DNA from 3 places in the Mesorhizobium sp. M0830 genome. Region 2 is predicted to be linked to each of the others. Evidence: predicted binding sites of a transcription regulator. Region 2 holds the regulator's gene; each other region holds the start of a gene.

Region 1 (9,930 bases), on a different contig from region 2:
CTGCGTGTTCCTGGATGTCAGGCATCAGTCTTCGCCGAGCAAGCGGTCGGTCTGGCGGCGTTCCTTCTTGGTCGGGCGGCCGCTACCGGCCTCGCGCAGCCCCGGAATTGCATCAGGAGGGGCTTCGCCCTTCGGCGCGGGCGGTGGCGAGATATCTTCGTACAGCGTGCGGGCCTCCTCGGCCGGGCCACGTCGAACACCGGCGCCAAGCACCTTCCAGACGAAGATGCGCCGCTCGAGCGTGATGGTCAGCACGTCGCCAGGCTTGACCAGATCGGAGGCCTGCGCTGCTTTGTCGCGATTGATGCGCACGCGGCCGGCGACCACCAGTTTCGCTGCCAGCGAGCGTGATTTCACGGCGCGCGAGAAGAATAGCCATTTGTCGATGCGCTGGCGGCCTTCGACGACCATCGAGGCGAGCCAGGTCTACTTCTTCAGCTGGTCGCGCAGAGCGGCGAGCTTGGCAAACGGCGAGTCAGGATCGAAGCGCACCGGGCGTTCCTCGCGCGGCTTCGGCTGGAAAGCCGGCTTGCTGCCTTGCGCACCCTTGCCGTCCGGCCTGCCGCCCTTCCAGTCGGGCCGGCCATCGCGTCGGTCCGACCGCTCGCCTTGCGGGCGGCCATCACGCCGCTGTTCGCCTTGCGGGCGGCCGTCACGCCGCTGTTCGCCTTCGGCCTGAGGCTTGGGCTTGAACTTCGAACGGTCGAAGCGCGGCTTGCCGGCGCCTTCGCGCCGTCCTTCATGGGCCGGACGATCGCCAGGTGGAACTGCGGCTGGGGCGCCGGCAGCATCCACAGGCGCATCGCTTCGGCCGCGCCCTTGCCCGTTGCGCGGGCGATTGTTCCTGCGGCTGTCGTCGCGGTTGCGCGGGCGCTGTTCGAAGCGACCCTGGCGCCACAACAGTATGGGCTTTGGCGCTTCGGCTTCTGGGGCGGGTTCGCTGCTGGCGGCCGCTTCAGCCGCCGCTGCAGGTTCGCTTGGCGCGGCGTCCGTTGCGGGCGCGGCATCTGGCGTCAGCTCGGCCGGTGCGGTTTCAATCTCGGCTGCCTGTGGTTCAACCGGCGCAGGTTCGGCGGCCTCTGCAACAATCTCGGCTACCGGCGCTTCGTCCTGCACGGTTTCGACTGGAGTGTCCGCCTGTTCCGCCACATCGGGCACAGTAGGTTCTGCGGCGGTGTCTGCGATGATTTCGGCAGGACTTTCGGCCGGCGTTTCCGAAGCGGCCACTGCGTCCGATGCCGGCTCCGAACCTTCGATCGCTGCCTCCGCGGCCGCGTCGGTTGCCGCGGCTTCTGCCGCCTTGGCCTGTTCGGCACGTGCCGCCGCTTCCGCCGCCAGCTTGGCAGCGGCAGCTTCGCGCGCGGCATTGTCCTGTGCTTCGAGCAGTGCCTTGACCTCGACGGCCGGTTTAGGCTCGGCGCGGTAGCCCAGGCCTTTCAGGATTTCTTCCATGTCGTCGGCGGTGGCGCCGAGGATCGACATCATGGGCGGCGTCACCATGAAGGACTGGCCGTCATAGGCGCCGTCCGGGCGTTGCCCGAGACCCGGCTTCCAGTTGGTCGCCGGGCGGATCAGGTCGGCCAGCCGTTCCAGGATGTCGATGCGCACGGCGCGGCGGCCGAGATTGCGGTAGCCGGCCAACTTGTAGAAGGTCTTGTCGAAGGCAGGATCGATGACCACCGATGTGCGGCCGGAAGCGAGCGCGTGAACCACGTCGCCAAAGCCGGGCTTGTCCTTGCCGTCGTTCTTCAACGCCCAGAGAAGCGTCACCAGTCCGGCGGGCGCCGGCTTGATCAGCGCCGGCACGAAGACATGGTAGGCGCCGAAGCGCACGCCAAGCCGGCGAAGGGCGGCGCGACCTTCCTGGTCGAGCGACTTCATCTCCTCGGCGATGTCGCGGCGGTTGATGAGACCGAAATTCTCGACCAGCTGGAAGGCGATGCCACGGCCGATGCCGGAAATCTGGTCGGCATTCTTAAGGTCGACCAGCGGCTTCAGCAGCGATTCGATCTGGAAATTGACGAACCGCTCGGCACGCGCGGCGACCTTGTCGCGTGCCGGGCCAGTCAGCTGTTCGTCGGCCAACAGCACCAGGCGCGGCTTCAGCGCGTCTTCGCCCGAAACCAGCGTGCCGATCGGCGCGCCGATCCAGCGCAGCGTGCCGTCCGAGCCAAGCGCGATGTCGCCATTGGCTGAAGCGCCGAAGCGCTCGGCGCGCGCCTCGAACTCGGCGGCCAGCGCCTTCTGGGCGGCGGTGCGCACGGCCTTGGCGTCTTCGCCGCCGACGGTCTGGTCGGCGGTGAAGCGGAACCCTTGCAACTCGCCGACATGGTGGCCTTCGACAAGGACGGTTCCGGTAGGACTAATTTCGGCTTCAGGCATGGTATTTTCTCTAAGGCGCCGCATGAGGACGGAAGTCCTGCGGTCTACGAAGCGTTTCGTCAACCGCTCATGCAGCGCATCCGACAATCTGTCTTCGATTTCGCGCGTCTTTTCCTGCCAGTGTGCCTGATCGGCCAGCCAACCGGGCCGGTTCGACACGAATGTCCAGGTGCGGATCTGGGCAATGCGATGCGACAACGTGTCGATGTCGCCCTCGGTGGTGTCGGCGCGGCGCACCTGCTCGGCCATGTAATTCTCGTCGACATGGCCATGCCGTGCAAGGTCCGTGTAGATCGAAGCAATGAGGTCTGCATGCTGGGCCGGCGCGATCCTGCGGTAATCGGGCAGCGCGCAGGCCTCCCACAGCAGCGCCACGCGTTTGGCATTGCTGGCAAGAGCGCGGATGTCTTCGTCGCGCGACAGATATTCAAGCGCCTGCGCGTCGACTGCAGGCAGCGCACGCGTCAGTCCTTCGACCGGGGCATTGGTTTCGATCGAGCGCTTCAGCGCATCGAGGCTGGCGAAGTCGAAACGCGCGGTTCGCCATTGCAGCACCTTCACCGGATCGAAATCATGGCCTTCGATCTTCTTGATCAGTTCCTCGTCCAGCGGGTCGACCTGGCCGGTGACGCCAAAGGTGCCGTCGCGCAGATGCCGACCGGCGCGGCCGGCGATCTGGCCAAGCTCGGCCGCCATCAGGTTGCGATACTGATAACCATCGAACTTCCGGTTCTGGGCGAAAGCGACGTGATCGAGATCGAGGTTGAGGCCCATGCCGATGGCGTCGGTGGCAATGAGATAGTCGACATCGCCCGACTGGAACAGCGCCACCTGGGCGTTGCGGGTGCGTGGGCTGAGCGCGCCGAGCACGACTGCGGCACCGCCTTGCTGCCGGCGGATCAGTTCGGCGATGGCGTAGACCTCGTCGGCGGAGAAGGCGACGATCGCCGTGCGCCGCGGCAGACGGGTCAGTTTCTTGGAGCCGGCATAGGCAAGATGCGACAGCCTCGGCCGCGTCACCACAGAGACGCCTCTCAGCAGGCGCTGCAAAATGCCGTGCATGGTGGCGGCACCGAGCAGCAACGTTTCCTGACGGCCGCGCAGATGCAGGATGCGGTCGGTGAAGATGTGGCCGCGTTCGAGGTCGCCGGCAAGCTGCACCTCGTCGATGGCGACAAAGGCGGCATCGGTCTCGCGCGGCATGGCCTCAACGGTGCAGACCGAATATTTCGCGCCCGCCGGCTGGATCTTTTCCTCGCCGGTGATCAGCGCGACCTTGTGGGCGCCAACCTTTTCGCAGACGCGGGCATAGACCTCGCGCGCCAGCAGCCTGAGCGGGAGGCCGATGATACCACTCTCGTGTGCCACCATGCGCTCGATGGCGAGATGGGTCTTGCCGGTGTTGGTGGGCCCAAGTACGGCAGTCACGTCGCGACCCGAAAGGATCAGTGGCTCAGTGTGTTTCGGCTGGATGTTCATTGATCCGGAAATAAGGCTTCTGGCCTCTGGTTGTCGGGAGCGTGCCTCAACTGGCGCGTATGACAGGGGACACATAGGGATTTCGGGCGAGAAGCGAAAGCGGAATGTTCCGCCGGCGGCTAGAAGGGGTCTTTGTCAAGCTCTCAATCGGCTGCGGATTAACGGATAGAACGAGTCTGGAACGAATCGGCGACGAATCAGTGACTCCTGCAGATTCAGCTTTTGTTCACGGCTATATGTGGGTTTTGCGACCACTGAACGCACCACATGCTGAATCCCGGAACTGGCCCGTTTCATGCTAGGAGGGCTATGACGTTAACCTTTGCCCATGAGCGATCATGAAGGCTTGGCGTTCCTCGCCCAACGGCATGAAATTATTGATCTTTCCTAATCAACGTTAAGGATTGGGCTGGCGATTCAGGTCGCCATCGTTAACTTTCCGGTCAAAGCCAGAACGAATCGGAGACGAATCGGCGATGGCATGATTTTCCTGGTTTGTTCACCCCAATACCTAGTGTTGTAGACAGGTTTTCCACCAATTATCCACAGGCTTGGGAACAGGTTTCGCACACGGCAGCGGCCGGCCGTTAACCTTTGCGTGCCGGATTGGGTCAGCGACCGACGAGGACATCTCGAAAAGATCAGGCTGGCAACGAAAAACGGGCCGGCGTACCGGCCCGTCGATCTATCGCCTACATCGCCGCGTCGTCAGACGAAATACTGGCCGCCATTGGCTGTGATGGTCGAGCCGGTGATGAAGCCGGCATCTTCGGAAGCCAGGAAAACGACGCAGCGCGCGATCTCCTCGGGCTCGCCGAGGCGGCCGACGGGGATTTGCGGGATGATGCGCTCGTTGAGCACCTTCTCGTCGATCGCCTTGACCATCTCGGTGGCGATGTAGCCGGGGCAGATGACATTGACGGTGATGCCCGCGCGCGCCCCCTCTTGAGCCAGAGCTTTGCTGAAACCGATGTCGCCGGCCTTGGCGGCGGAATAGTTGACCTGGCCGGCCTGGCCCTTCTGGCCGTTGATCGAGGAGATGGTGATGACACGGCCGAACTTGCGGTCGCGCATGCCGCTCCACAGCGGATGCGTCATGTTGAAGACGCCCGACAAATTGGTGTCGATGACCTCTTTCCACTGCTCGCGCGTGATCTTGTGGAACATGGCGTCACGGGTGATGCCGGCATTGTTGACCAGCACCGAGACGGGGCCGAGATCGGCCTCGACTTGGCTGATGCCGGCGGCGCAGGCGTCATAGTCGGCGACCGACCATTTGTAGACCGGAATGCCGGTCTCGGCCTTGAATTTCGCCGCCGCTTCGTCATTGCCGGCATAGTTGGCGGCAACCGAATAGCCGGCGTTCTTCAATGTGATCGAGATCGCCGCGCCGATGCCGCGCGATCCGCCCGTGACGATTGCTACCTTGGTCATGAAGTTCCTCCTCCCTAGAGTTTTTCGTGAATGGTCAATAGTGAATGGTGAATGGTCGAAGACGGACGGCTACCCGCCATTCACCATTTGCCACTCACCATTCACTCTTTTTCTCAGATTGCCTCCACGCACATGGCGACGCCCATGCCGCCGCCGATGCAGAGCGTAGCGAGGCCCTTCTTGGCGCCGCGCCGGCGCATCTCGAAGACCAGTGTGTTGAAGATGCGGGCACCTGAGGCGCCGATCGGGTGACCGATGGCGATCGCACCGCCGTTGACGTTGACGATCGAAGGATCCCAGCCCATATCCTTGTTGACGGCGCAGGCTTGCGCCGCAAAGGCTTCGTTGGCCTCGATCAGGTCCAGATCGCCGACCGACCAGCCGGCCTTTTCCAATGCCTTGCGCGAGGCGGGAATAGGTCCGGTGCCCATGATCTGCGGATCGACGCCGGCGGTTGCCCAGGACACGATACGCGCCAGCGGGGTGATGCCGCGCCTCACTGCTTCCGCTTCGCTCATCAGCACAGCACCCGCGGCGCCGTCATTGATGCCGGAGGCGTTGGCGGCGGTTACCGTGCCGTCCTTGTCGAAAGCCGGCTTCAGCTTGGTCATGGCGTCGATCGTGGCGCCGTGACGGATGTACTCATCCTGGTCGACAATGGTGTCGCCCTTCTTGCCCTTGATGGTGACGGCGACGATCTCGTCCTTGAATTTGCCGGCCTTCTGCGCGGCCTCGGCCTTGTTCTGCGAGGCCAGTGCGAACTGGTCCTGGTCGTCGCGGGTGATCTGGAACTGGCGCGCGACGTTTTCGGCGGTGTTGCCCATGTGATAGCCGTTGAAGGCATCCCACAGCCCGTCCTTGATCATGGTGTCGATCAGCTTGAAGTCGCCCATCTTGACGCCGGCGCGCAGGTGCTGGGCATGTGTCGAAAGCGACATCGATTCCTGGCCGCCCGCGATGATCACCTTGGCGTCGCCGCTGGCGATCTGCTGCATGCCGAGCGCAATGGCGCGCAGCCCCGAGCCGCAAACCTGATTGAGGCCCCAGGCCGTGGTTTCCTTGGGCAGGCCGGCATTGATCGATGCCTGGCGGGCCGGGTTCTGACCCTGCGCCGCGGTCAGCACCTGACCAAGGATGACCTCGTCGACCTCGCCTGGTTCAACACCGGCGCGCGACAGCAATTCCCTGATGACGACGGCACCGAGCTCATGTGCCGGGGTGGCGGCGAAGGCGCCGTTGAAGGAGCCGACCGGTGTGCGTGCGGCGCTGGCGACGACGATGGAATTGGCAGAGGTCATTTTCTTCTCCGGACTTCGAGCTGTCGTATTTTTGGGCGTTGTTGGCGACTTTTCTTGCCCTTTCCATGATCCAAGTCAAACCGGAAATGGGCATGGCGCCCATGCGTCGCAAGCGGGTCGTGCTTCGCCGGGGCGGCAGTTCCCTCATTGCTGCGCAGCATATTTTGGCCGCTATGCAGCATTTAGTGATCCCGCACTGCACAAACTGCTTGGAATTGTGAGGCTTTTGCGCATATCCTCAAAAAAGGCACAATCGTTATCGGCGGCTTACTCAGAGGCTCGCCGGTGTCCCCGGGAGGATGTAGATGGCCGCGAAAGACGATCCGATCATCATCAAGAAATACGCCAATCGCCGCCTCTACAACACCGGCACCAGCACCTATGTGACGCTCGAGGACCTCGCCGAGATGGTCAAGAAGGGCGAGGAGTTCACCGTCCAGGACGCCAAGACCGGTGACGACATCACGCATCCGGTGCTGACCCAGATCATCTTCGAACTGGAGAACAAGGATGGGCAGAACATGCTGCCGATCCCGTTCCTGCGCCAGCTGATCGCCTATTACGGCGACCAGATGCAGATGATCGTGCCGAGCTTCCTCGAACAGTCGATGCTCGCCTTCTCCAAGGAGCAGGAGCGCTTTCGCGAGCAGATGAAGGGTGCTCTCGGCAAGTCGCCGCTGGACATGATGAAAATCACCACGCCAATCAAGGCGCTGGAGGAGCAGACGCGCCGCAATATGGAAATGTTCCAGAATGCGATGCGTCTGTTCACGCCGTTTCCGCCCGCGGGCTCCGCACCAGCCGCTACGCCAGCGTCCGAGCCGGCCAAGAAGGAAACGCCTGACAAGCCCGACGACCTGCAGGAACTGAAGGACCAGATCGCAGCCATGCAGCGCAAGCTCGATACGATGTCTTGAGGCGTTCGGATCGAAAGATCCGATAGCAACGGCACATCGGATCGCTGCCCGTCCCACTTTTCCGAAGACCGGTACCCTTTCGGCCCTATGGCAGCACTCCCACATAACGGCCGCGGGGCCTGATAAGGCCTCCGCTTGTTATCTGTTCGACCGTATGCGCGGCCCAGCCGACGCTGCGTGCGAGTGCGAACAGGCGGAACGGCGCATCGCGCGGCAAGCCAAGGCTGCGCGTCAGCGCGGCCAGGGCAAAGTCAATGTTGGGAAGCGCACCAGTCGCGGCATGGGCCGCGTCGCACAGCGACGACAGTGTGCCGTCTACCTCGACTACCGACAGCAGCGCCTCCGCCCGCGGATCGCCGTCGGGATAGAGCTGATGACCGAAGCCCGGCAGCGGTCGATCATGACTGAGCCAGCGCCGGATCGTCGCATCGGCGCCGTGCCGTGCCGCATCCTCGGCCAGTTGCATCACCGCCTCGCCGGCGCCGCCATGACGAGGGCCTGACAGTGTCGAGAGCCCCGCGAGCAGGCAAGCGGCCAGCGGCGCGCCGGTCGAGGCCGCGACGCGCGCGGCGAAGGTCGACGCGTTCAGTTCATGATCGGCAAGCAGGACAAGCGCGCGGCGGATCGCTTCCGCGCCGCCGGCATCCACCGACCAGTCGTGCGCCAATCGCCGGTGGACCGGACCTGATCCCGCCAGCGCGCCGGCCAACACGCCGACAGCGTGCGCGGCATCGGCATGCAGCGACGCGGCATTGCGCCCGAGAGATGAGCGTTCCTGGCCGGCAAGCATGGCAAGTTGCGCAAAGGCCGCGGCTCGGCTGTCTTCAAGGGGCGCATCCGGCGACGGCGCTTCGAAAGCCACCGGTCCAGGCAGATCCCATAGCACTGCGGCTGTTTCTTCCAGTGTCGCATTCTCAGAAAGCGCAACGGCGTCCTGGCCACGATAGACAAGGCGACCATGCGAGACGGTTGAGATGGAGGTGACGATCGATGGCTCGCCCCAGGCAATGGCGCTTTCGGCGATGGCCGAGGGGCTCCTTCCGCGCGCCCTCCGGGTTGCCAGCGCCGCTATGTCGTCGGCACGATACTGGCTGCGACGCGGATCGGCGCGGTCGGGCCGCATGCCGATGCGCCCACGGCTGACATAGGCGTACAGCGTCTGCGCCCGCACCTGGAGACGTTCAAGCGCTTCTTCTCGCGACAGCCACTCGGACATATCGAACTCTCATATTGATTCTATTGATCAAGATTGATGGCGATGTTGCCCAGCCTTATCTCCGATCCGCAGAAGCTTCAAGGAGACAAGGCTATGGCGAATGGACTCGATGATGTTGTAGCGGCGGAAACTGTGCTCTCCGACGTGGATGGCTTGGGCGGTCGTCTGACGGTCCGGGGTCATTCGCTGCCGGAACTGGCCGGCCGCTGGAGCTATGCCCAGGTGGTTCGGCTGCTGCTCGATGGCTTTTTCGACGATCTTCCCGATGATGCGGAACTGACGCGGGCTCTGGGTCAGGCGCGTGCTGATGTGTTCGAGCGGCTTTTGCCGTCGCTGCCCTTGCTGGCATCGTTCGATATCTACAGCGCCATGCGTGCCGGCATGGCGCTGCTGCCGGACGACGACACGCTGACGGACGCCTTGCTGCTGATCGCGGCGCCGGCGGTGCTGACGCCGGCCCTGCTTCGCCTGCAACGCGGCGAGGAGGCGATCTCCCCGGACAGCCGGGGCGATCACGCCGCCGACATGTTGCGGATGCTGAGTGGCAGCGTCGCCTCGCCAGGGCTGGCGAAGGCGCTCGACACCTATCTGGTGACCGTCTGCGATCACGGTCTCAATGCATCGACCTTTGCGACACGCGTGGTCGCGTCCACGCAGGCCGGCCTGACTTCGTGCATGCTGGCCGGGCTTGGCGCGCTCAAGGGGCCGCTGCATGGCGGCGCGCCTGGCCCTGTCATCGAGATGCTGGATGCAATCCAGGCGCATGGCGATGCGGCCGGCTGGCTGCGCGACGCGGTCGCGCATGGCGAGCGCATCATGGGCTTCGGACATCGCATCTACCGCGTGCGCGATCCGCGTGCCGATGTGCTGAAAGCGGTGGTGCGGCAACTCGGCGGCGAGGGCGAAGCCGGCCGCCGGTTGGCGTTCGCGGAGACGGTGGAGCAAGCGGCGCTCGACGTGCTGCGGGTTGCGAAGCCGTCGCGCTCGCTGCAGACCAATGTCGAGTTCTACACCGCGCTGCTGCTGGAAGCGGCGGGCTTTCCCAGCCAAGCCTTCAGCAATGTCTTTGCTGCCGGGCGTGTTTCCGGCTGGATTGCGCATGCGCGCGAGCAGCAGAAAACCGGTCGGCTGATCCGCCCGCAGTCGCGTTATGTCGGGCCGGTGCCGGACCTGGTTGCCTGAAGATCGTTTCGCTTGCGGGGAA
Region 2 (9,930 bases):
TCGACGGCTTTGATTATCCCGAACGTCTCAATGCCGGCGTCGAACTGACGGACAGGCTGGTCGAGAGGGGCCTCGGTGACCACACCGCGCTGATCGGCAATGGCCGCCGCCGCACCTACAAGGAACTGTCCGACTGGACGAACAGGCTAGCCCACGCGCTGGTCGAGAACTACGGCGTCAAGCCGGGCAACCGGGTGCTGGTCCGCTCCGCCAACAACCCCGCCATGGTCGCCTGCTGGCTGGCCGCCACCAAGGTCGGCGCCGTGGTCGTCAACACCATGCCGATGCTGCGCGCCGGTGAGCTTGCCAAGATCGTCGACAAGGCGGAAATCACCATCGCGTTGTGTGACACCAGGCTGATGGACGAGATGACAGCCTGCGCCAAGGACAGCGCGTTCCTCAAACAGGTCATCGGCTTCGACGGCACCGCCAACCATGATGCTGAACTCGACCGTGCCGCTCTCGATAAGCCGGTGACGTTCACCGCCGTCGACACCGGCCGCGACGATGTCGCGCTGCTCGGCTTCACCTCGGGCACGACTGGCGTGCCGAAGGCGACGATGCATTTCCACCGCGACCTCCTGATCATCGCCGATGCGTACGCACGCGAAATCCTTCGGGTGACACCGGACGATATCTTTGTCGGCTCGCCGCCGCTGGCCTTCACCTTCGGCCTTGGCGGGCTCGCCATCTTCCCGCTCCGCTTCGGTGCGGCAGCGACACTGTTGGAACAGGCGACGCCGCCCAACATGATACACATCATCGAGACCTATAAGGCGACCGTCTCCTTCACCGCGCCGACCGCCTACCGCGCCATGCTGAAGGCCATGGATGAAGGGGCCGATCTGTCATCGCTGCGTGTCGCCGTTTCGGCTGGCGAAACCTTGCCCGCTCCGGTTTTCGAAGAGTGGACGCAAAAGACCGGCAAGCCTATCCTCGACGGCATCGGCGCCACCGAGATGCTGCACATCTTCATCTCCAACCGCTTTGACGACATGAAGCCGGCGTCGACCGGCAAGCCGGTGGGCGGCTACGAGGCGCGCATCGTCGACGAGGAGATGCGCGAGCTGCCGCGCGGCGCGACCGGCAGGCTGGCGGTGCGCGGACCGACCGGCTGCCGCTACATGGCCGATAACAGGCAGAAGGACTACGTCCGCGACGGCTGGAACCTCACCGGCGACACCTTCACGCAGGACGAAGACGGCTTCTTCCATTTCGCCGCGCGCTCCGACGACATGATCGTCAGCGCCGGCTACAACATTGCCGGACCCGAGGTCGAGGCGGCACTCCTGTCGCACCCGGATGTTGCCGAATGCGCGGTGATCGGCACGGAAGATGCCGAACGCGGCCAGATCGTCGAAGCGCACGTCGTGCTGGTGCAGGGCGTAGCGCCGGACGCATTGACGACCAAGCGCCTGCAGGACCACGTCAAGGCAACGATCGCGCCCTATAAATATCCGCGATCGGTGAAATTTATCGCCGCGCTGCCCAAGACCCAGACCGGCAAGATCCAGCGTTTTCGGCTGCGCACGGAGAAGATCAATTGAGCGAACCCTACGATCCGGCGTCCGAAGGCGCACAGATGTCGTTCAAGGAGAGCATGTCCTACAGCGACTATCTGCACCTGGAGAAAGTGCTGGAGGCCCAGACGCCGCTGTCTTCGGCGCATGACGAGATGCTGTTCATCATCCAGCACCAGACCTCCGAACTGTGGATGAAGCTCGCCCTGCACGAGATTGGCGCTGCGATCCGCTCGATCCGCGCCGATCGCCTCGAGCCAAGCTTCAAGATGCTGTCGCGCGTCGCCCGCATTTTCGAACAGCTCAACAACGCCTGGGATGTGCTGCGCACGATGACGCCCAGCGAATATACCGAGTTCCGCGATGCACTCGGCCAGTCCTCGGGTTTCCAGTCCTGGCAGTATCGCGCCATAGAGTTCATGGCCGGCAACCGCAACCTCGCCATGCTGGGCCCTCACAAGCACCGGCCGGACCTCAGCGGCAAGCTGGAGGCGATCCTGGCGGAGCCGTCGCTCTACGACGAAGCGCTGCTGCTTCTGGCGCGCAACGGATTCGACATCGGCACCGATGCCAGGCGCACGGATTGGCGTGAGACGCGAACCGAGAATGAAGAGGTTCTGGTCGCCTGGCAGACCATCTACCGCGACCCGCAGCGCTACTGGATGTTCTACGAACTGGCCGAGAAGCTGGTCGACTTCGAGGACTATTTCCGCCGCTGGCGCTTCAACCACGTCACCACGGTCGAGCGCATCATCGGCCTGAAACGCGGCACCGGCGGCACGTCGGGTGCTTCGTATCTCAAGAAGATGCTCGAGGTCGTGCTGTTTCCGGAGCTGTGGGCAGTCCGTACCCGGCTTTGACACAATCGAAATGAGAACAGGCACATCGAGGGCGCGCTTGCAGCGGAAAACCTTCGCGAACAACCGAGGACTGACTGACCATGAGTGGAATTCCTGATCTCGCTGCAATCGAAGCGATGGATGCCACGGATCCGCTCCGCGCCATGCGCGATCGTTTCATTCTGCCGGAGGGGGTGATCTATCTCGACGGCAATTCGCTTGGGGCAGCGTCGCATGCCGTTTTCGGCGAGCTGCAGCAGGCGGCCACCGAGGAATGGGCCAAGGATCTCATTCGGGCCTGGAATACAGCCGGATGGTTCGAGATGCCGATCGAACTTGGCGACCAGCTCGGACGCTTGATCGGGGCCGCAGCCGGACAGACTGTTGTCTGCGACACGACGTCGATCAACATCTACAAGGTGCTACATGCCGCGATGGAGATGCGGCCCGGCCGATCGGCCATCGTCGCCGAGGCTGACAGTTTTCCCACCGACCTCTACATCGCCGAAGGCGTTGCCTCGACCCGCGATGGGGTCCTTCTGCGCCTCGCGGGCGTCGACGCGCCAACCATCGAAGAGCTGATCGACGAAAGCGTCGCGGTGGTGCTGATCAACCACGTCAATTACAAATCGGGTGAACTGCGCGACATGGCGGCGCTGACGCGCATAGCTCATGCGGCCGGAGTGCTGATCGTCTGGGATCTATGCCACACCGCTGGCGCTCTGCCAGTCGAGCTCGATCATGCAAAAGCCGATTTCGCTGTCGGCTGCACCTACAAGTACCTCAACGGCGGTCCAGGCGCGCCAGCCTTCATCTATGCCGCGCAACGCCACCACGGCGCGATCAGCCAGCCGCTCAGCGGCTGGTGGGGGCATGCACGGCCCTTTGCCTTCGAACGAGGCTATGTTGCCGGCACCGGTATCCGCCGCTTTCTGTGCGGCACGCAGCCGGTCCTGTCGATGCGGGCGCTCAAAGGTGCGCTCGCAATCTGGAACGACGTCGACGTGGCGGCATTGCGAAAGAAAAGCGTCGCGCTGACCGAACTGTTCATCCAGCTCGTCGAAGCGAAGTGCGGCGCCTATGGCCTCACGCTGGAGAGCACCCGCGACGCGACCAGGCGCGGCAGCCAGGTGTCGTTCGTTCACGATCATGGCTATCAAATCATGCGGGCGCTGATCGAGCGCGGAGTGATCGGTGACTTCCGCGCGCCGTCAACCATCCGTTTCGGATTTACGCCGCTCTATGTCGGCTACAAGGACGTGTGGCTGGCGGTCGAGGTGCTGGAAGACATTCTGCGAACGGATGCATGGAAGGACCAGCGTTTCGCCGTCAAGGAGGCCGTGACCTGACGCAGTCGTCCCAACTGTTGTCGCATCGTTGCCTCTTGGTCGGATGATGGAGGGACGAATTTCCAGTGCACAAATCCGGTTGCCGCTGCTGGCCAACACTGGCATCAACAAATTAACCAAGGTTGGCATTTTGGCTTCGTTTCGTTCACGGCAGACGAACGCATGGAAGGCTGGAAATGCCCCGTCGCGGATCCATGGGCAGCTCATGCCAAAGCTTGGGCCAACGATGGGCGGCAGCCCATTAACCATAACAATTTCAATGCCGGAAAGCGCCTTGTGACGGCATGCCGTGATCACCCAAGCGCGCTGGCGCGCGCCAAATAATTTCAGCGGCCTTAACAGATTCATTAAACTTTAAACGGTTGCAGAACACAACTGGAACATATAGTGTTTGTTCTGGGTTTGTTTTCTGATTCTGGTTTTAGGTACCCTGGGGGCCGCCATGCTGACACGCAAGCAACACGAACTGCTGATGTTCATTCATGAACGCCTGAAGGAAAGCGGCATTCCGCCATCCTTCGACGAGATGAAGGAGGCGCTCGACCTTGCCTCCAAATCCGGGATTCATCGTTTGATCACGGCACTGGAAGAGCGCGGCTTCATTCGCCGGCTGCCCAACCGGGCGCGCGCGTTGGAAGTGCTGCGGCTGCCGGATTCGATCGCGCCCGGCCTCAACGCGGCGAAAAAGTTCTCGCCTAGCGTCATCCAGGGCAGTCTTGGTCAGGCCAGTCTCGGCCAGGGCGGCCTTGGCCGGCAGATCAAGCCGGCGTCTTCACGGATGCCTTCAGCCGGCAATGACGACGACGTGGTCTCCGCCGTGTCGATCCCTGTGATGGGGCGCATCGCCGCCGGTGTGCCGATCGATGCCATCCAGCACCAGACCCATTCGATCTCGGTGCCGCCGGACATGATCATGGGAGGCGAGCACTATGCGCTGGAGGTCAAGGGCGACTCGATGATCGAGGCCGGCATCTTCGACGGCGACACCGTCATCATCCGCAACGCCGATACGGCGAGCCCTGGCGAGATCATCGTGGCGCTGGTGGATGAAGAGGAAGCGACGCTGAAGCGGTTCCGCCGCAAGGGTGCCTCGATTGCTCTCGAAGCCGCCAATCCGGCCTATGAGACACGGATTTTCGGACCAGACCGGGTCAAGGTGCAGGGCAAGCTTGTCGGCCTGATCCGCCGTTACTGAGGCACCTGCGGTTTAACGACGGGCTTGTCCGGTCTCTTGAAGGGCGGCAGGCCCCTCGCCTCACGCGAAAACTTACGTTGCACGTGCCAAGGCCGGTAGGGCCTACCCACCGCAAAGCTGACCGTTGCCGGCGTGGTCGCCGACTGGCGATCGAAGAAGACGGCAGCACTGCCATTGCTAGCCAGTTGCCGTTTGGTGATGACGAGAACCAGCGGGTTGTGACAAGCGTCATAGGCCGTCGCGTCGTTGATGACGATCAGGTCGGCGAAGCCGCAGGCTTTCCAGGTGTCCTTTCGGTCCTCGACATAGGCAATGATAGCACCGGACGGATGCCTGGCGAGACAAACGCCTGATGTGCAATAGAATGGCGCTCCCGCCGGCATTTCAGCCGCATCCTCGACGTCGAATTGCCCGTCGCCTTCGTCGAACACCTCCGGCGCGATAATGCTTTCGGATGTCAGCGCACGCTTCCAGTTGTCGACGGTGAATTCGTTCGGCCTGGCCCGGCTGACCGCGAGTTCGCCGCCGCCAATCGGCAGCGCCACCAGCCTCGCATCCTCCGAGACCAGCACGTCAGGTGCGCGCGTATCCGAGACGGTCAACAGGCCGGCAAGCGCGAAGGGAAGCGCTGCGAGCCGCAACCATGTGGTCGCCATCGTCGCGATGACCAAGGCAATCGTCACCAGCACGACGGATTGCTGCGAAATCAAACCGATTGCGTCGACTGGCGAACGCTCGGAAATCCATCCGGACATCGCGATCATCACCGTCAGGCCTTTGCCCATCAGATAGAGGGCCGGCCAGTCCAACCCGAATGGCATCAGCAGCGCGCTGGCGACAGCCAGGAACATTACGACTGTTACGATAGGCATGATGGCCAGGTTGGCGAACAGGCTGAGCGGCGACACACGCTGAAAATGCCAGATGGCAAACAGCGCCGTGGCGCTGCCAGCGATGATGGAGGTCATGGCAAGGCCGGCTGCCGCCAGCAGGAGTTTTCGCGTCAGGAAGCCGGGCAAGGATCGCTTTGGCGGCGGTGGCCTCGCCTTCCCCGCACGATGATCCGCCCAGCCGGCATAGGCACCGACCAGCGCGGCCGTCGCGGCAAACGACATTTGAAAACTCGGGCCGACCACTTCATGCGGCGACACCATGATGACCGCGATCGCCGAGATCGCCAGATTGCGCATCGTCAGTGCTGCCCGATCAAAAAGAACGGCAATCAGCATCACCGCCAGCATGATGAAACTGCGCTCGGCGGCAACGACGACGCCTGAGATGATAAGATAGGCGGCGATCGAGAACAGTGCGGCAGCCGCAGCATACTTCTTGACCGGGCGACGCGCGGAAAAATCCGGAAACAGGGCGAAGGCGCCACGCAGCAAACCCATGATGGTGCCAGCGACCAGCGCCATGTGCAGTCCGGAAATGGAGATGATGTGATAGATGCCGGTACGCCGCATCGCCTCGTTCACGTCATCGGGAATGCCGGCGCGAACGCCGACGATCAGCGCCGCGGCGATCTCGCCTTCGGCGCCACCGACGCTGCCCCTGATGTGATCGGCAATGGCCTCACGGGCTTTTTCGATCCCCGAGGAAAGCCGGGCCGCCAACGGCATGTTATCGTCGTCGGTGACGACAAGTTTTGGATTGCCGAGAAAGAAACCGCTGCCGCCGATGCCGGCGAAATAGCTGTCGAAGGAGAAGTCGTAGCTGTCCGGCCGCACCGGCCCGGTCGGTGGCAACAGCTTGGCATACCCAGTGATCAGGGAACCGGCGGTCATGTCCGCCGGGATATTGCGTGCCGAAAGCCGCACCCGCTCCGGCGCATAGCGCAGTTTCGGCCTTGCAGTCGATGCCACGTCGATTGTCAGCCGGATGCGACCGCTCTCCATCCGTTCGAGCGAGACGACCCGGCCGGTCACTTGCGTCGAGATTTCCGAGCCCAGCATCTGCGTTCCGGCTCGCCATGTCTCGACCTTCGCGGCGAGCAGGCCGAGTGTACACAAAAGCGCCGCCATGAAGGACAGATGGGTTTTCGGCCAGGAACGCGAGACCAGCGCACAGAGCCCCGCCAAGATGACAACTGCGACAGGCTTTGCGAAGTCCGGCTCCGCCACAAGCGAAAAATAGCCGATCGCCCCGCTTGCCAGGCAGACCGGCACCAGCAGGAAGGCCACGCCTCGGTCGAGTTCCAGGCCCGCCGCCATGGCCAGGCTATTGCGCAGGCGCGGCGGTGATATCAGGCCAATCTGCCGGCGCAAGCGCACGATCCTGCTGGCTTCGGCAGTTGGAACAGGGGCGGAGACACCGGCTTGCAAAGGCGCCTTGTCGGGTGCCGGCACAAGGGGCGATGGCGGCGGCAATGAAGCTGGCAGTGGCGCTGCAAACAGGGACCGCTCGCTGACGCCAATGACAGCGTCCTCGTCCTGATCCGAGCCCCAGCCTCGTCCAGCCATCGGGTCTGCCCCTTGCGCCCTCGACACCCTATGCTACATGAACGCCGGGCGCGCGAAAGTCCGCGCACCGCACCCGCTTCAGATGGTTTCCGAGAGTTACATGTCCGACAAGGTCGTCACCCGTTTTGCTCCCTCGCCCACCGGCTACCTGCATATAGGCGGCGCGCGCACGGCGCTGTTCAACTGGCTGTATGCAAGGCACACCGGCGGCACGATGCTGCTGCGCATCGAAGATACCGATCGCGAACGCTCCAACGACGCGGCGACGGCTGCCATTCTCGACGGACTTTCCTGGCTCGGCCTGACCTGGGACGGCGAGCCGGTGTCGCAGTTCGAGCGCGCGCCGCGCCACCGCGAGGTGGCCGAGGAACTCGTGCGCCTGGGCAAGGCTTATTATTGCTATGCCACGCCGGCCGAACTGGAGGCGATGCGCGAGGCCGCCAGAGCCAAAGGCCTGCCGCCCCGCTATGATGGCCGCTGGCGCGACCGTGCCCCCTCAGAGGCGCCTGCAGGCGACAAGGGTGCCATCCGCATCAAGGCGCCGACCGAGGGCGAGACGATTGTCCATGACCGTGTCCAGGGCGAGGTACGCTTCCCCAACAAGGATCTCGACGATTTCATCATCCTGCGTTCGGACGGCAATCCGACCTACATGCATGCAGTCGTCGTCGACGATCATGACATGGGCGTCACCCATATCATCCGCGGCGACGATCATCTGACCAACGCCGCGCGCCAGACTGTGATCTACAACGCCATGGGCTGGGCCGTGCCCTCGATGTCGCACATCCCGTTGATCCACGGTGCCGATGGCGCCAAGCTGTCGAAGCGGCATGGCGCGCTCGGCGTCGAAGCCTATCGTGCCATGGGTTATCTGCCGGAGGCATTGCTGAACTACCTGGCGCGCTTGGGCTGGAGCCACGGCGACGACGAGATCATGTCGATCGACGATATGATCTCCTGGTTCGACATCGGTGACGTCAACAAAAGCGCGGCCCGATTCGACTTCGCCAAGCTGGAGGCGATCAACGGCGCGCATATGCGCCGCATGGGCAACGCCGAGCTGTTCGATATCTTCATCGCCACCCTGCCCTATCTCGAAGGCGGCTCGGCGATGGCCGCGCGTCTGAACGACAGCAACAAGGCGCAGCTGCTGGCCGCGTTGCCGGGCCTGAAGGAGCGCGCCAAGACGCTGGTCGAACTCGTCGATGGTGCTGCCTTCCTGTTTGCCACCCGGCCACTACCGATCGACGACAAGGCGGCCCTTTTGCTCAATGACGATGCCCGCAAGATCCTGCGCGGCGCTCACGAAGCTTTGAATGGGCTTACAAGTGATTGGACGGCCGCCTCGGCAGAGGCCGCGATCCGCGAGGTTGCCATGGCTGGTGGCCACAAGCTCGGCGCTGTGGCCCAGCCTCTGCGCGCCGCTTTGACCGGCAAAAGCACCTCGCCGGGCGTGTTCGATGTGCTTGCCGTGCTCGGCCGCGAGGAAAGCCTGGCGCGCATAGAAGACCAAATCGATTAGGAGCAAACTGGCCCAAGAAGATTGGCATTGAAAGGCGGGTTTCGCAGTGCAACATTAGGCCTTGGCCCAATCTGGCACGCACCTCCTGAAATGCGGTGGCGAATACGCGCATTGCGGTGATCTCAACGTGTCGCTCTGCGGAATTTTTGCCTTTGCCGGCATGAGGAAACAAGAAGGAGTTTGCAATGACCGACGCTGCTAAAAAACTGGACTTGGGCGGCAAGGGCCAGGAGGCCACGGCAACGCTTGCATTCGCCGGCAAGACCCACGAATTCAAGGTGCGAAGCGGTTCTGTCGGGCCTGACGTCATCGACATCGCTTCGCTCTACACCACCACCGGGGCCTTCACCTACGATCCCGGCTTCACCTCGACCGCAAGCTGCGAATCCGAAATCACCTTCATCGACGGCGACGCCGGCATACTGCTGCATCGCGGCTACCCGATCGACCAGTTGGCCGAACACGGCGACTTCCTCGAGGTCTGCTATCTCCTGCTCTACGGTGAATTGCCGACCAAGGCGCAGAAGGACGATTTCGATTACCGCGTGACGCGCCACACCATGGTGCACGAACAGATGTCGCGCTTCTTCACTGGATTCCGCCGCGACGCGCACCCGATGGCGGTGATGTGCGGCGTGGTCGGCGCGCTGTCGGCCTTCTATCACGATTCCACCGACATCTCCGACCCGTATCAGCGCATGGTGGCGTCGATGCGGCTGATCGCCAAGATGCCGACGATCGCCGCGATGGCCTACAAATACCACATCGGCCAGCCCTTCATTTATCCGAAGAACGAGCTGAATTTCGCCGCCAATTTCCTGCATATGTGCTTTGCCGTGCCATGCGAGGAATACAAGATCAACCCGGTGCTGGCGCGCGCCATGGAGCGCATCTTCATCCTGCATGCCGATCACGAGCAGAATGCCTCGACCTCGACCGTTCGTCTCGCCGGCTCTTCTGGCGCCAACCCGTTCGCGTGCATCGCCGCCGGCATTGCTTGCCTGTGGGGGCCGGCCCATGGCGGCGCCAATGAAGCGGCGCTC
Region 3 (9,930 bases), on a different contig from region 2:
TCGAAGGTGGAAATTACCAACAGCGGCAGCGGCATTCTTGTCGACGGCACCGGCAACACCCTTGCCATGAACATGACGCTGACCAACAGCCTGGTCAGCGGCAACACCGGCAACGGGGTGACGGTCAAATCCGTCGCCGCGGCATCGTCGGTGCGTGCGACGATTGTCGGCACCACAATCAGCGCCAATGCCGGCGTCGGCGTCAACGCGAACGGTGCCGCGGCCAGCGGCAGCGGAAGCGCCATCGCCTTTCTCGGCGGATCGGCGGTGTTCGGCAATGTCACCGGGGTCAGCAACACCGGTAGCGGCGCTGTCCAGTCGTTCAAGAACAACATGATCTCCGGCAACATAACCGACGGCACGCCGATCACGGCATTCCCGGGCCCGGGCGGGACACCGTTGCAATAAGCCCTGTCGTCTCCGCAGCAGCACGAAACAAAGGCGATGCCGGCTGCCTCTCAAGAGGTGGTGCCGGCATCGCTTTTTTGTTCCCGCTTGCTACAGCAGCAGCCTGTGTCTTCGGCTGCCCCGTTTGCACCGCTCGGATCGCTTTGCTATAGGCGAGGTCCCTGTCCCTGCGGGGCCGACCGCAATCAATCAACATTCGAACGAGGCATTTTTTCCATGGCGAAGATCAAGGTGGCGAACCCGGTCGTCGAGCTCGACGGCGACGAGATGACCCGCATCATCTGGCAGTTCATCAAGGACAAGCTGATCCACCCATATCTCGACCTGAAGCTCGAATATTACGACCTCGGCATCGAGCATCGCGACGCGACCAACGACCAGGTGACTATCGATTCGGCCAACGCCATCAAGAAATACGGCGTCGGCGTGAAATGCGCGACCATCACCCCCGACGAGCAGCGCGTCGAGGAATTCAAGCTGAAGAAGATGTGGAAGTCGCCGAACGGCACCATCCGCAACATCCTCGGCGGCACGATCTTCCGCGAGCCGATCATCATGAAGAACGTGCCGCGGCTGGTGCCCGGCTGGACCAAGCCGATCATCGTCGGCCGTCACGCCTTCGGCGACCAGTACCGCGCCACCGATTTCCGCTTTCCCGGCAAGGGCAAGCTGACGATCAAGTTCGTCGGCGAGGATGGCAAGGTGATCGAGCACGATGTCTACGACGCGCCCGGCGCCGGCGTCGCCATGGCCATGTACAATCTCGACGAGTCGATCCGCGAATTCGCCCGCGCCTCGCTCAACTACGGCCTGCTGCGCAACTATCCGGTCTATCTGTCGACCAAGAACACCATCCTCAAGGCCTATGATGGCCGCTTCAAGGACATTTTTCAGGAAGTCTACGAGGCTGAATTCGAGGCCGAGTTCAAGTCGAAGAAGCTATGGTACGAGCACCGGCTGATCGACGACATGGTGGCTTCCAGCCTGAAATGGTCGGGCGGCTATGTCTGGGCCTGCAAGAACTATGACGGCGACGTCCAGTCCGACACGGTGGCGCAGGGTTTCGGCTCGCTCGGCCTGATGACCTCGGTGCTGATGACGCCGGACGGCAACACGGTGGAAGCCGAAGCCGCGCACGGCACCGTCACACGCCATTATCGCCAGTACCAGAAGGGCGAAGAAACCTCGACCAATTCGATCGCCTCGATCTTCGCCTGGACGCGCGGCCTCGCCCATCGCGCCAAGCTCGACGACAATGCAGAGCTGAAACGCTTTGCCGAGACGCTGGAACGGGTCTGCATCCAGACCGTCGAATCCGGCTTCATGACCAAGGACCTGTCGCTGCTGATCGGCCCCGACCAGCCCTGGCTTTCGACCACCGGCTTCCTCGACAAGATCGACGAGAACCTGCAGAAGGCGATGGCCTGACCTCTCGAGGTTCGGGAGGGCCAGCATGGGCAAGCCCATCGTCTACGGGGCGAATTACAGCGTCTATGTGCGCATTGTCCGCCTCGTGCTTACGGAAAAAGGCATCGACTACGAGCTTGTGCCGGTCGATGTCTTTGCCGTCGAGGGTATTCCCGCCTGGTATTTCGAGCACCACCCGTTCGCCCGCATCCCGGCTTTCGAGCATGATGGATTTCGGCTGTTCGAGACGAGCGCGATTGCCAGATATATCGACGAGGCGTTTGACGGGCCGAGCCTTCAGCCCGCGAGACTCCGCGTCCGCGCAACGATGAACCAAATCCTCGGCATGCTCGACGCTTATGCATACAGATCCATGGTCTGGGATGTCGCCGTCGAGCGGCTGGAGAAGGAAGCCCCTGACGAAGCACTGATCGCCAACGGGCTTTCGCAGGCAAGCAAGGCGCTTCAGACGCTTTCCTCGCTGATATTGCCAGGGCCGTGGCTGCTGGGCGACCAGCTGACCCTGGCCGATCTCCACGCGGCGCCGATCGTGGGTTATTTCGTCAAGGTCGCCGAAGGACAAAGCCTGCTAGCTGAATTTCCGACGATCCAGGCTTGGTGGGAGCGGATTTCAGCTCGTCCAAGCTTTGTCGCGAGTGCCCCGACGAGCTGATCGGCCTGAGCACGCCGGCGAACTCGCATCGCGGCAATCGCACCGGAGATGGCTAAAGACTGATTGCCGGCCGTGTGACCATCAGCCATAGAATGGCAAGCACGGCAGCGAAAGCAGGAAAGCCGCAGGCAAACCAGATCCGAAAAAGGCGCTTCTCTTCGGCGGGCAGCGGTCCATTCTCGATGGCCGCCTGTCGCGCCAGATTCCGGATCCGGATTTGTATCCAGACCACCGGCAGCCAGAACAGGCCTGTCACGACATAGAGCAGCAAGGACAGCACAATCCAGCCTTCGGACAGTGGCCAGCCCATGGTCCGCGCCAGCAGCGCACCCGTGATCGGCTGCGCGACAACGGCGGTCGCCGTGAAGATGGTGTCGGCGATGACCACCGTTCCGGCGACATGGGCGACGATATCGGCGCGGCCGGTGCGCTGCGCCATCAGCATGAAGAAGGCGATGCCGGCGCCGGTGCCGAACAGAACCGTGGCGCCGATGATATGCGCCCAGCGCAGTATGTCGGCCCAGAGGCTCATCGCTCGTCCAAAATCGCCAGCGCCACCAGGGCAAGGCAAAGTGCAGGTACAGACTTGACCATTGCTCCCAGAGGATCGAGCCACAGGTCGGGCGCAAGTGCGGCTGCCACGCTGAGGTAAGCCAAGGTGATGGCAATCATCCCCATCAGCGCGAGGCGCGCAAAGGACCGAACGATAACAGCGGCGCCGACAACGAGGTCGGCGGCACTTCCGGCAAGAACCATCCCGAACGCCAGCGCGGGCGACAGGCCATGCGAAACCAGAATGTCGGCAGCCGCGTCGTACCGGGCGAAGCCGACAATGCCGGAGACCAGCCAGAATAGAGAGAGGACGCCCAATACGAGCGGTTTCAGAAGCCAAAGACGCGCGAACCAGCGCTCCTGAACATGCGCCGGAATGGTAGCCAGCGTTCCCTCCAGCGGCATTAGCGGGTGGCCGGAAACCTCGCTCCAAGGCACCGGGTTTCCGGTGACGCCGCGCCCAAGCGCGGCAAGGGCTGCGCTGCGCAATGGCGATCGCCAGCCAAGCAGCCCAAGGCCATCAGCAACAACAGCCGCGATACGGCCGAAAAAGGCCGGCATCGGCACAACTCGGGCGGGTGGCAACCCAAGCCATGCTCGAAAGGCGGCCAGCACTTCGGCGAGCGAGCGCGCCTCGGCTTCGACGAGATCGACGGAGAGGCGCGGCGGCAAGGATCCGGCGACCGCGCGCGACACCGCCTCGGCAACGTCGGAGACGGCCACTGTCTGGATCGGCTGGCGCGCCATGACGACAGGAACAAAACCGGGAAAGGCCGCAAGCGCGCGTAACAGTGCCGTCCCGCCATAGGCGGCGGGCGCGATCACCAGTCCTGGGCGCAGGATCGTCCATGCCAACGAGGAGGCCGCGACTGCCTCGTCGCCCCGTGCCTTGGTGCGGAAGAAAGCATCTGCCGAGGCCGGATCGGCACCGATGGCGGAGATCTGGACGAAGCGGCTGATACCGGCCTGTTCGCAGGCAGCGACCACCGCCGTCACCGCGGCACGATGGATGGCGTCGAGGCGATCGCGCGGGCCGTCCTGCAGCGCGCCCGCCGCATTGACCACTGCATCCATGCCGCCGACAACCGGCAGCCAGTCTTCAGCGGAAAGCAGTTGCGCAATGTCGGCCGCAATCCAGCGCACCGCTGGCCAGCGCCGCTCGGCATCGCTGACATCGCGGCCGAGGCCGGTTACCTGATGCCCGTCGCGCTGCAAGCGGCTGACGATGGCTTCGCCGACCAAACCGTATCCGCCAAGGACGAGCACTTTCTTGCCGGCGCTTTCGGGCATGGGCGGCTTTCAGGCGGCTTCGAGTGCAGCCTTTACCGCGGCGATCGCATCATTGGCCCTGGACGCATCTGGACCACCGGCCTGGGCCATGTCTGGCCGCCCGCCGCCGCCCTGCCCGCCCAATGCGGCGGAGGCCACGCGCACCAGATCGACGGCGCTGAAACGGCCGACGAGATCGTCGGTGACAGCGACCACAACGCTCGCCTTGTTGTCCTCACCGGCGCCGACGAAGACGACGACGCCCGAACCCAGCGAGGTCTTGCCGGCGTCAGCCAGCGGCTTCAAATCCTTTGGCGAGACGCCGGAGACCGCCTTGCCGAGGAAGCCGACACCCGCCACCGTCTCGTTCTCGGCCGGCGCACCAGCCGCCGCGCCGCCGCCCAGCGCCAGCTTCTTGCGCGCTTCGGTCAGCTCCTTTTCGAGCTTCTTGCGCTCGTCGAGCAGCGCCTCGACACGCGCCGGCACGTCGGCCGGCGAGATCTTCAGCGTCGCGGCGACCGATTTCAGGCGCCGGTCCTGCTCATCGAGATGTTTTCGCGCCGCCTCGCCGGTCAACGCCTCGATGCGGCGCACGCCGGCGGCGACCGCGCTGTCCGACACGACACGCACCAGGCCGATGTCGCCGGTCGCCCTGACATGCGTGCCGCCGCAGAGCTCGACCGAATAGGGCCGGTTGGCCTTGGCGCCATGCACGCCGGTGCCCATCGAAACAACGCGCACTTCGTCACCATACTTCTCGCCAAACAGCGCCATGGCGCCTTCGGCGATGGCATCGTCGACCGACATCAGGCGCGTGTTCACTGGGCCGTTCTGCACGACGATCTCGTTGGCCATGCGCTCGACCTCTTCGAGATCCTCCGGTGAAATCGGCTTGTTGTGCGAGATGTCGAAGCGCAGACGCTCCGGCGCCACCAGCGAGCCCTTCTGCGCGACATGGCTGCCCAGCACCTCACGCAGCGCCTCATGGATCAGATGCGTCGCGGAGTGGTTGGCGCGCAGCCGGGAGCGCCTGCTATGGTCGACCTTCAACTCGACTGCGGCGCCCGTCTTGACCGTGCCGCTGGCCACCTTGCCGATGTGCACGAACAAGCCATCAGCCTTTTTCTGCGTGTCGGAGACCTCGATCGAGAACCCCTCGCCTGAAATGATACCGGTGTCGCCCATCTGGCCGCCGGACTCTGCATAGAACGGCGTCTGGTTGACGACGATCGCCACCGCATCGCCCTTGCCGGCGCTGTCGATGGTCTTGCCGTCCCGGACAAGCGCCTGGATGATGCCTTCGGCCTGTTCGGTCTCGTACCCCAGGAACTCGGTGGCGCCCGCCTTCTCGCGCACCGAAAACCAGACGGTTTCGGTGGCCGCATCGCCGGAGCCAGCCCAATGCTTGCGCGCCTCGGCCTTCTGCTGCTCCATGGCATTGGTGAAGCCGGCAAGATCGACCGAGATGCTGCGCTGGCGCAGCGCGTCCTGCGTCAGATCGAGCGGGAAGCCGTAGGTGTCGTAGAGCTTGAAGGCCGTCTCGCCGTCCAGCATGTCGCCGGCATGCAGTGTTTCCGTCGCTTCCGAGAGCAGGCCGAGGCCACGCACCAGCGTCTTGCGAAACCTGGTCTCCTCGAGCTTCAGGGTCTCGGTGATCAACTGCTCGCCGCGCACCAGTTCCGGATAGGCCTGGCCCATCTCGCGCACCAGCGCCGGCACCAGGCGCCACATCAGGGGATCGCGGGCACCGAGCAGCTGCGCATGACGCATGGCGCGGCGCATGATGCGGCGCAGGACATAGCCGCGGCCTTCGTTCGACGGCAGCACGCCGTCTGCCACCAGGAAGGATGACGAGCGCAGGTGATCGGCAATGACGCGAAAGGACGCGACCGTCTCCTTGTCGGGACCCTGTCCAAGCGCTGACGACGCCGCCTCGATCAGATGACGGAAGAGGTCGGTCTCGAAGACGCTTTCCACCCCTTGCAGGACGGAGGCCATGCGCTCCAGGCCCATGCCGGTGTCGATCGACGGGCGCGGCAGATCGATGCGCTCCTCCTTCGTCACCTGTTCATACTGCATGAACACCAGGTTCCAGAATTCGAGGAAACGGTCGCCGTCCTCTTCCGGGCTGCCGGGAGGTCCGCCCCAGATGTGTTCACCGCGGTCGATGAATATCTCCGAGCACGGCCCGCAAGGTCCGGTGTCGCCCATCGCCCAGAAATTGTCCGAGGTCGCGATGCGGATGATGCGGTCATCGGAAAACCCGGCGATCTTCTTCCAGAAGCCGGCCGCCTCGTCATCCGTGTGATAGACGGTGACCAGCAGCTTGTCCTTGTCCAGGCCGAATTCCTTGGTGATCAGGTTCCAGGCTAGTTCGATGGCGCGCTCCTTGAAGTAGTCGCCAAAGGAGAAATTGCCGAGCATCTCGAAGAAGGTCAGATGGCGCGCGGTATAGCCGACATTGTCGAGGTCGTTGTGCTTGCCGCCGGCGCGAACGCTCTTCTGGGCGGTCGAGGCGCGCGAATAGGGCCGCTTCTCCAACCCGGTGAAGACGTTCTTGAACTGCACCATGCCGGCGTTGGTGAACATCAGCGTCGGATCGTTGCGCGGCACCAGTGGGCTCGACGCGACGATCTCGTGACCTTCCTTGCGAAAGTAGTCGAGAAATGTCGACCGGATTTCGTTCACGCCACTCATGAATGCTGCCTTTTCGAGAGAGCCGCCGGCAAACCGGCGGAAATGGGCTCTGCGTTTCCAGAGATAGAGTTGGCCTTTTAGCCGCCGCGCTTCACCCTGTCCAGAAACACGGAATTGGTCCATTCCACGACCTTTGCCGGCTGTCCGAGCCAGGCCCCGTTTCCCTGCCAAGACGCAAAAAACCGCCGGCGCTAGGCCGGCGGTTCGAAACGCAATTAACACGGAACTCGATTACATAAGCCTGAGATAATAGAGCGAGATTATGGCCGAACTCCGGCCATCGCGCGAGGCTCTCACATCGCGCCGGATTCCTCCTCGAAACCGTCGTCGCTACCTTCGGAGCCGCCATTCTCAAGGAATTTCTCGGCGATCAGCCCGGCATTTTGCCTGAGCGCGAGTTCGATCTCGCGCGCGGTGTCGGGGTTGTCGCGCAGGAACAGCTTGGCGTTTTCGCGGCCCTGGCCGAGACGCTGCGAATTGTAGGAGAACCAGGCGCCCGACTTCTCGACCACGCCGGCTTTGACGCCGAGATCGACCAGTTCGCCGGTCTTGGACACGCCTTCACCATACATGATGTCGAACTCGACCACCTTGAAGGGCGGCGCCAGCTTGTTCTTGACCACCTTGACGCGGGTCTGGTTGCCGACGACCTCGTCGCGGTCCTTGACCGAGCCGATGCGGCGGATGTCGAGGCGCACCGAGGCGTAGAATTTCAGCGCGTTGCCGCCTGTGGTGGTTTCGGGCGAACCGAACATGACGCCAATCTTCATGCGGATCTGGTTGATGAAGATGACCATGGTGTTGGAACGCGAGATCGAGGCGGTCAGCTTGCGCAGCGCCTGGCTCATCAGGCGAGCTTGCAGGCCGGGCAGCGAATCGCCCATCTCGCCTTCGATTTCGGCGCGTGGCGTCAGCGCAGCGACCGAATCGACCACCAGCACGTCGATGGCGCCGGAGCGCACCAGCGTGTCGCAGATTTCCAGCGCCTGCTCACCGGTATCGGGCTGCGAGATCAGGAGGTTTTCCAGATCGACGCCAAGCTTGCGGGCATAGACCGGATCGAGCGCGTGTTCGGCATCGACGAAGGCGCAGATGCCGCCCTTCTTCTGGGCTTCGGCCACCGTGTGCAGGGCCAGCGTCGTCTTGCCCGAGCTTTCCGGCCCGTAGATCTCGACGATGCGGCCGCGCGGCAGGCCACCGACGCCAAGCGCGATGTCGAGGCCAAGCGAGCCGGTCGGCACCGTTTCGATCTCGACGACCTGCTCGTTCGCGCCGAGCCGCATGATCGAGCCCTTGCCGAAAGCCCGCTCGATTTGCGACAGCGCCGCATCCAGAGCCTTTGATTTGTCCACCGCTTTGTCCTCTACCAGCCGCAAAGAATTCTGAGCCATGATACATCACCCCTTGGTCGTCAATGAAGGCCGGACAATCCGTAATCCCTGCCCCAATTTGTACCTTTTTTGTTCTCGTTTGGCAAGAGGGGTCAAATATCTGAAAAACAATAAATATCCAGATCTGTTCTTTTTTTGTCTCACGATTTGGCTTCACGATGTCTAACGCATTGGGCCAGGCGGCTCGATTGTTTCGATCCGCCGAATCGCTACCTTCGCGCGCGAAGCTCCGTCACGCAGCCTAGCGCTTGTGCGACTGGAATAACAAAGGTCATATCGCCTGCATGCTGAAATCCGCGAGAATACTGGCCGTAGGTGGCGCCCATATCGACCGGCGCGGCCAAGTGTCGGGCCCGTATGTGCCCGCCGCCTCCAACCCGGGCACTATGCACGAGGATGTCGGCGGCGGCGTTTTCAACGCGCTGCGCAGCGCGGTTCGCCGTGGCGTCTCCGCGTCGTTGCTGTCCGTGCGCGGCGGCGATGCCGCTGCCGATACCGTTTCACGGGCCATCGCCGCGGCAGGCATTGCCGACCTGTCCGCGGTGTTCCTCGACCGCACCACGCCGAGCTATACGGCGCTGATCGACAGCGAGGGCGAATTGATCGTCGGCTTTGCCGACATGGCGCTCTATGACCTGGCCTTTCCCAAGCAGATCAGGCGCTCCAGGGTCCGCGAGGTGGTCGCGGCGGCCGATGCCATCTTCTGCGATGCCAACCTGCCGACGGCGGCACTGGAGCGGCTGGTTTCGCTTGCCGCCGGCAAACCCGTCTTCGCCATTGCCATTTCGCCGGCCAAGATCGTGCGTTTGAAGCCGGTGCTTGGCAATCTGACCGTCGTCTTCATGAACCGGCGCGAAGCGATCGCACTGGCGGACCTGGACGCGGCGGCTTCCCCGCAAGACATCGTCGCCGGGCTGAGACGCGCAGGGCTCAAGAGCGGCGTGGTGACGGCGGGCGGCAGTGCCATGCTGGGCTTCGATGAAGCCGGCGTCTTCTCGATCCTGCCGCCGCCGCCAAGAAGGGTGGCTGACGTCACCGGCGCCGGCGATGCGCTGGCCGGCGCAACGGTCGCTGCCTTGCTGCACGGCCTGCCGCTACGGGTGGCCCTGCGCGAGGGCATTGCCGCGGCGACGCTTGCCATTGAAAGCGCCGACGCCGTGCCGGATTTCACCGCGGCGACCTTCGCGGAGGCCTTGGCTCTTGTGCCGGACGCGCAGGAAGTGGCATGAGACCGGCAAATTCACAGTGCCGGAATCTTTTCGCAGGCCCCTTGTGGATGCGCTTCATTCCGGGTTGGAGATCCAGATGACCCCAGAAACCGCCCGCCCCTTCATCGATATCCACGCGCCGGTGGCGCAAGCCCTGGCCGCCAGCCGGCCGGTGGTGGCGCTGGAAAGCACCATCATCACCCATGGCATGCCCTACCCCGACAATGGCGCCATGGCGGCCGATGTCGAAAAGATCATCATCGATGGCGGCGCCGTGCCGGCGACGATCGCCGTGGTCGGCGGCCGAATCAAGATCGGGCTGTCG

What was found. Region 2 encodes LexA, which represses DNA repair genes until DNA is damaged. Its sites were predicted from a motif close to TGTTCNNNNTGTGTTCNG; they were not measured.
Region 1: NKI20_RS03095 (helicase-related protein) is a predicted target of LexA. The motif match lies at 4,028-4,045, and genes of this name have one in related genera.
Region 3: recA (recombinase RecA) is a predicted target of LexA. The motif match lies at 8,457-8,474, and genes of this name have one in related genera.

What each region holds. Positions count from the first base shown of each region.
Region 1 is NZ_JAMYOR010000003.1:83,970-93,899, forward strand. Features, by position in the region: gene NKI20_RS03090 (RNA-binding S4 domain-containing protein) at 25-411, opposite strand; gene NKI20_RS03095 (helicase-related protein) at 427-3,861, opposite strand; gene phbB (acetoacetyl-CoA reductase) at 4,570-5,295, opposite strand; gene NKI20_RS03105 (acetyl-CoA C-acetyltransferase) at 5,409-6,593, opposite strand; gene phaR (polyhydroxyalkanoate synthesis repressor PhaR) at 6,899-7,510, shown strand; gene NKI20_RS03115 (citrate/2-methylcitrate synthase) at 7,596-8,726, opposite strand; gene NKI20_RS03120 (citrate synthase/methylcitrate synthase) at 8,820-9,908, shown strand.
Region 2 is NZ_JAMYOR010000058.1:18,811-28,740, forward strand. Features, by position in the region: gene NKI20_RS26660 (AMP-binding protein) at 1-1,547, shown strand, start outside; gene kynA (tryptophan 2,3-dioxygenase) at 1,544-2,380, shown strand; gene kynU (kynureninase) at 2,461-3,708, shown strand; gene lexA (transcriptional repressor LexA) at 4,151-4,903, shown strand; gene NKI20_RS26680 (ComEC/Rec2 family competence protein) at 4,897-7,362, opposite strand; gene gltX (glutamate--tRNA ligase) at 7,463-8,887, shown strand; gene gltA (citrate synthase) at 9,073-9,930, shown strand, end outside.
Region 3 is NZ_JAMYOR010000039.1:916-10,845, reverse strand. Features, by position in the region: gene NKI20_RS21530 (right-handed parallel beta-helix repeat-containing protein) at 1-408, shown strand, start outside; gene NKI20_RS21525 (NADP-dependent isocitrate dehydrogenase) at 625-1,836, shown strand; gene NKI20_RS21520 (glutathione S-transferase family protein) at 1,862-2,488, shown strand; gene NKI20_RS21515 (DUF2269 family protein) at 2,541-3,020, opposite strand; gene NKI20_RS21510 (SDR family oxidoreductase) at 3,017-4,330, opposite strand; gene alaS (alanine--tRNA ligase) at 4,340-7,006, opposite strand; gene recA (recombinase RecA) at 7,300-8,397, opposite strand; gene NKI20_RS21495 (carbohydrate kinase family protein) at 8,682-9,626, shown strand; gene NKI20_RS21490 (pseudouridine-5'-phosphate glycosidase) at 9,703-9,930, shown strand, end outside.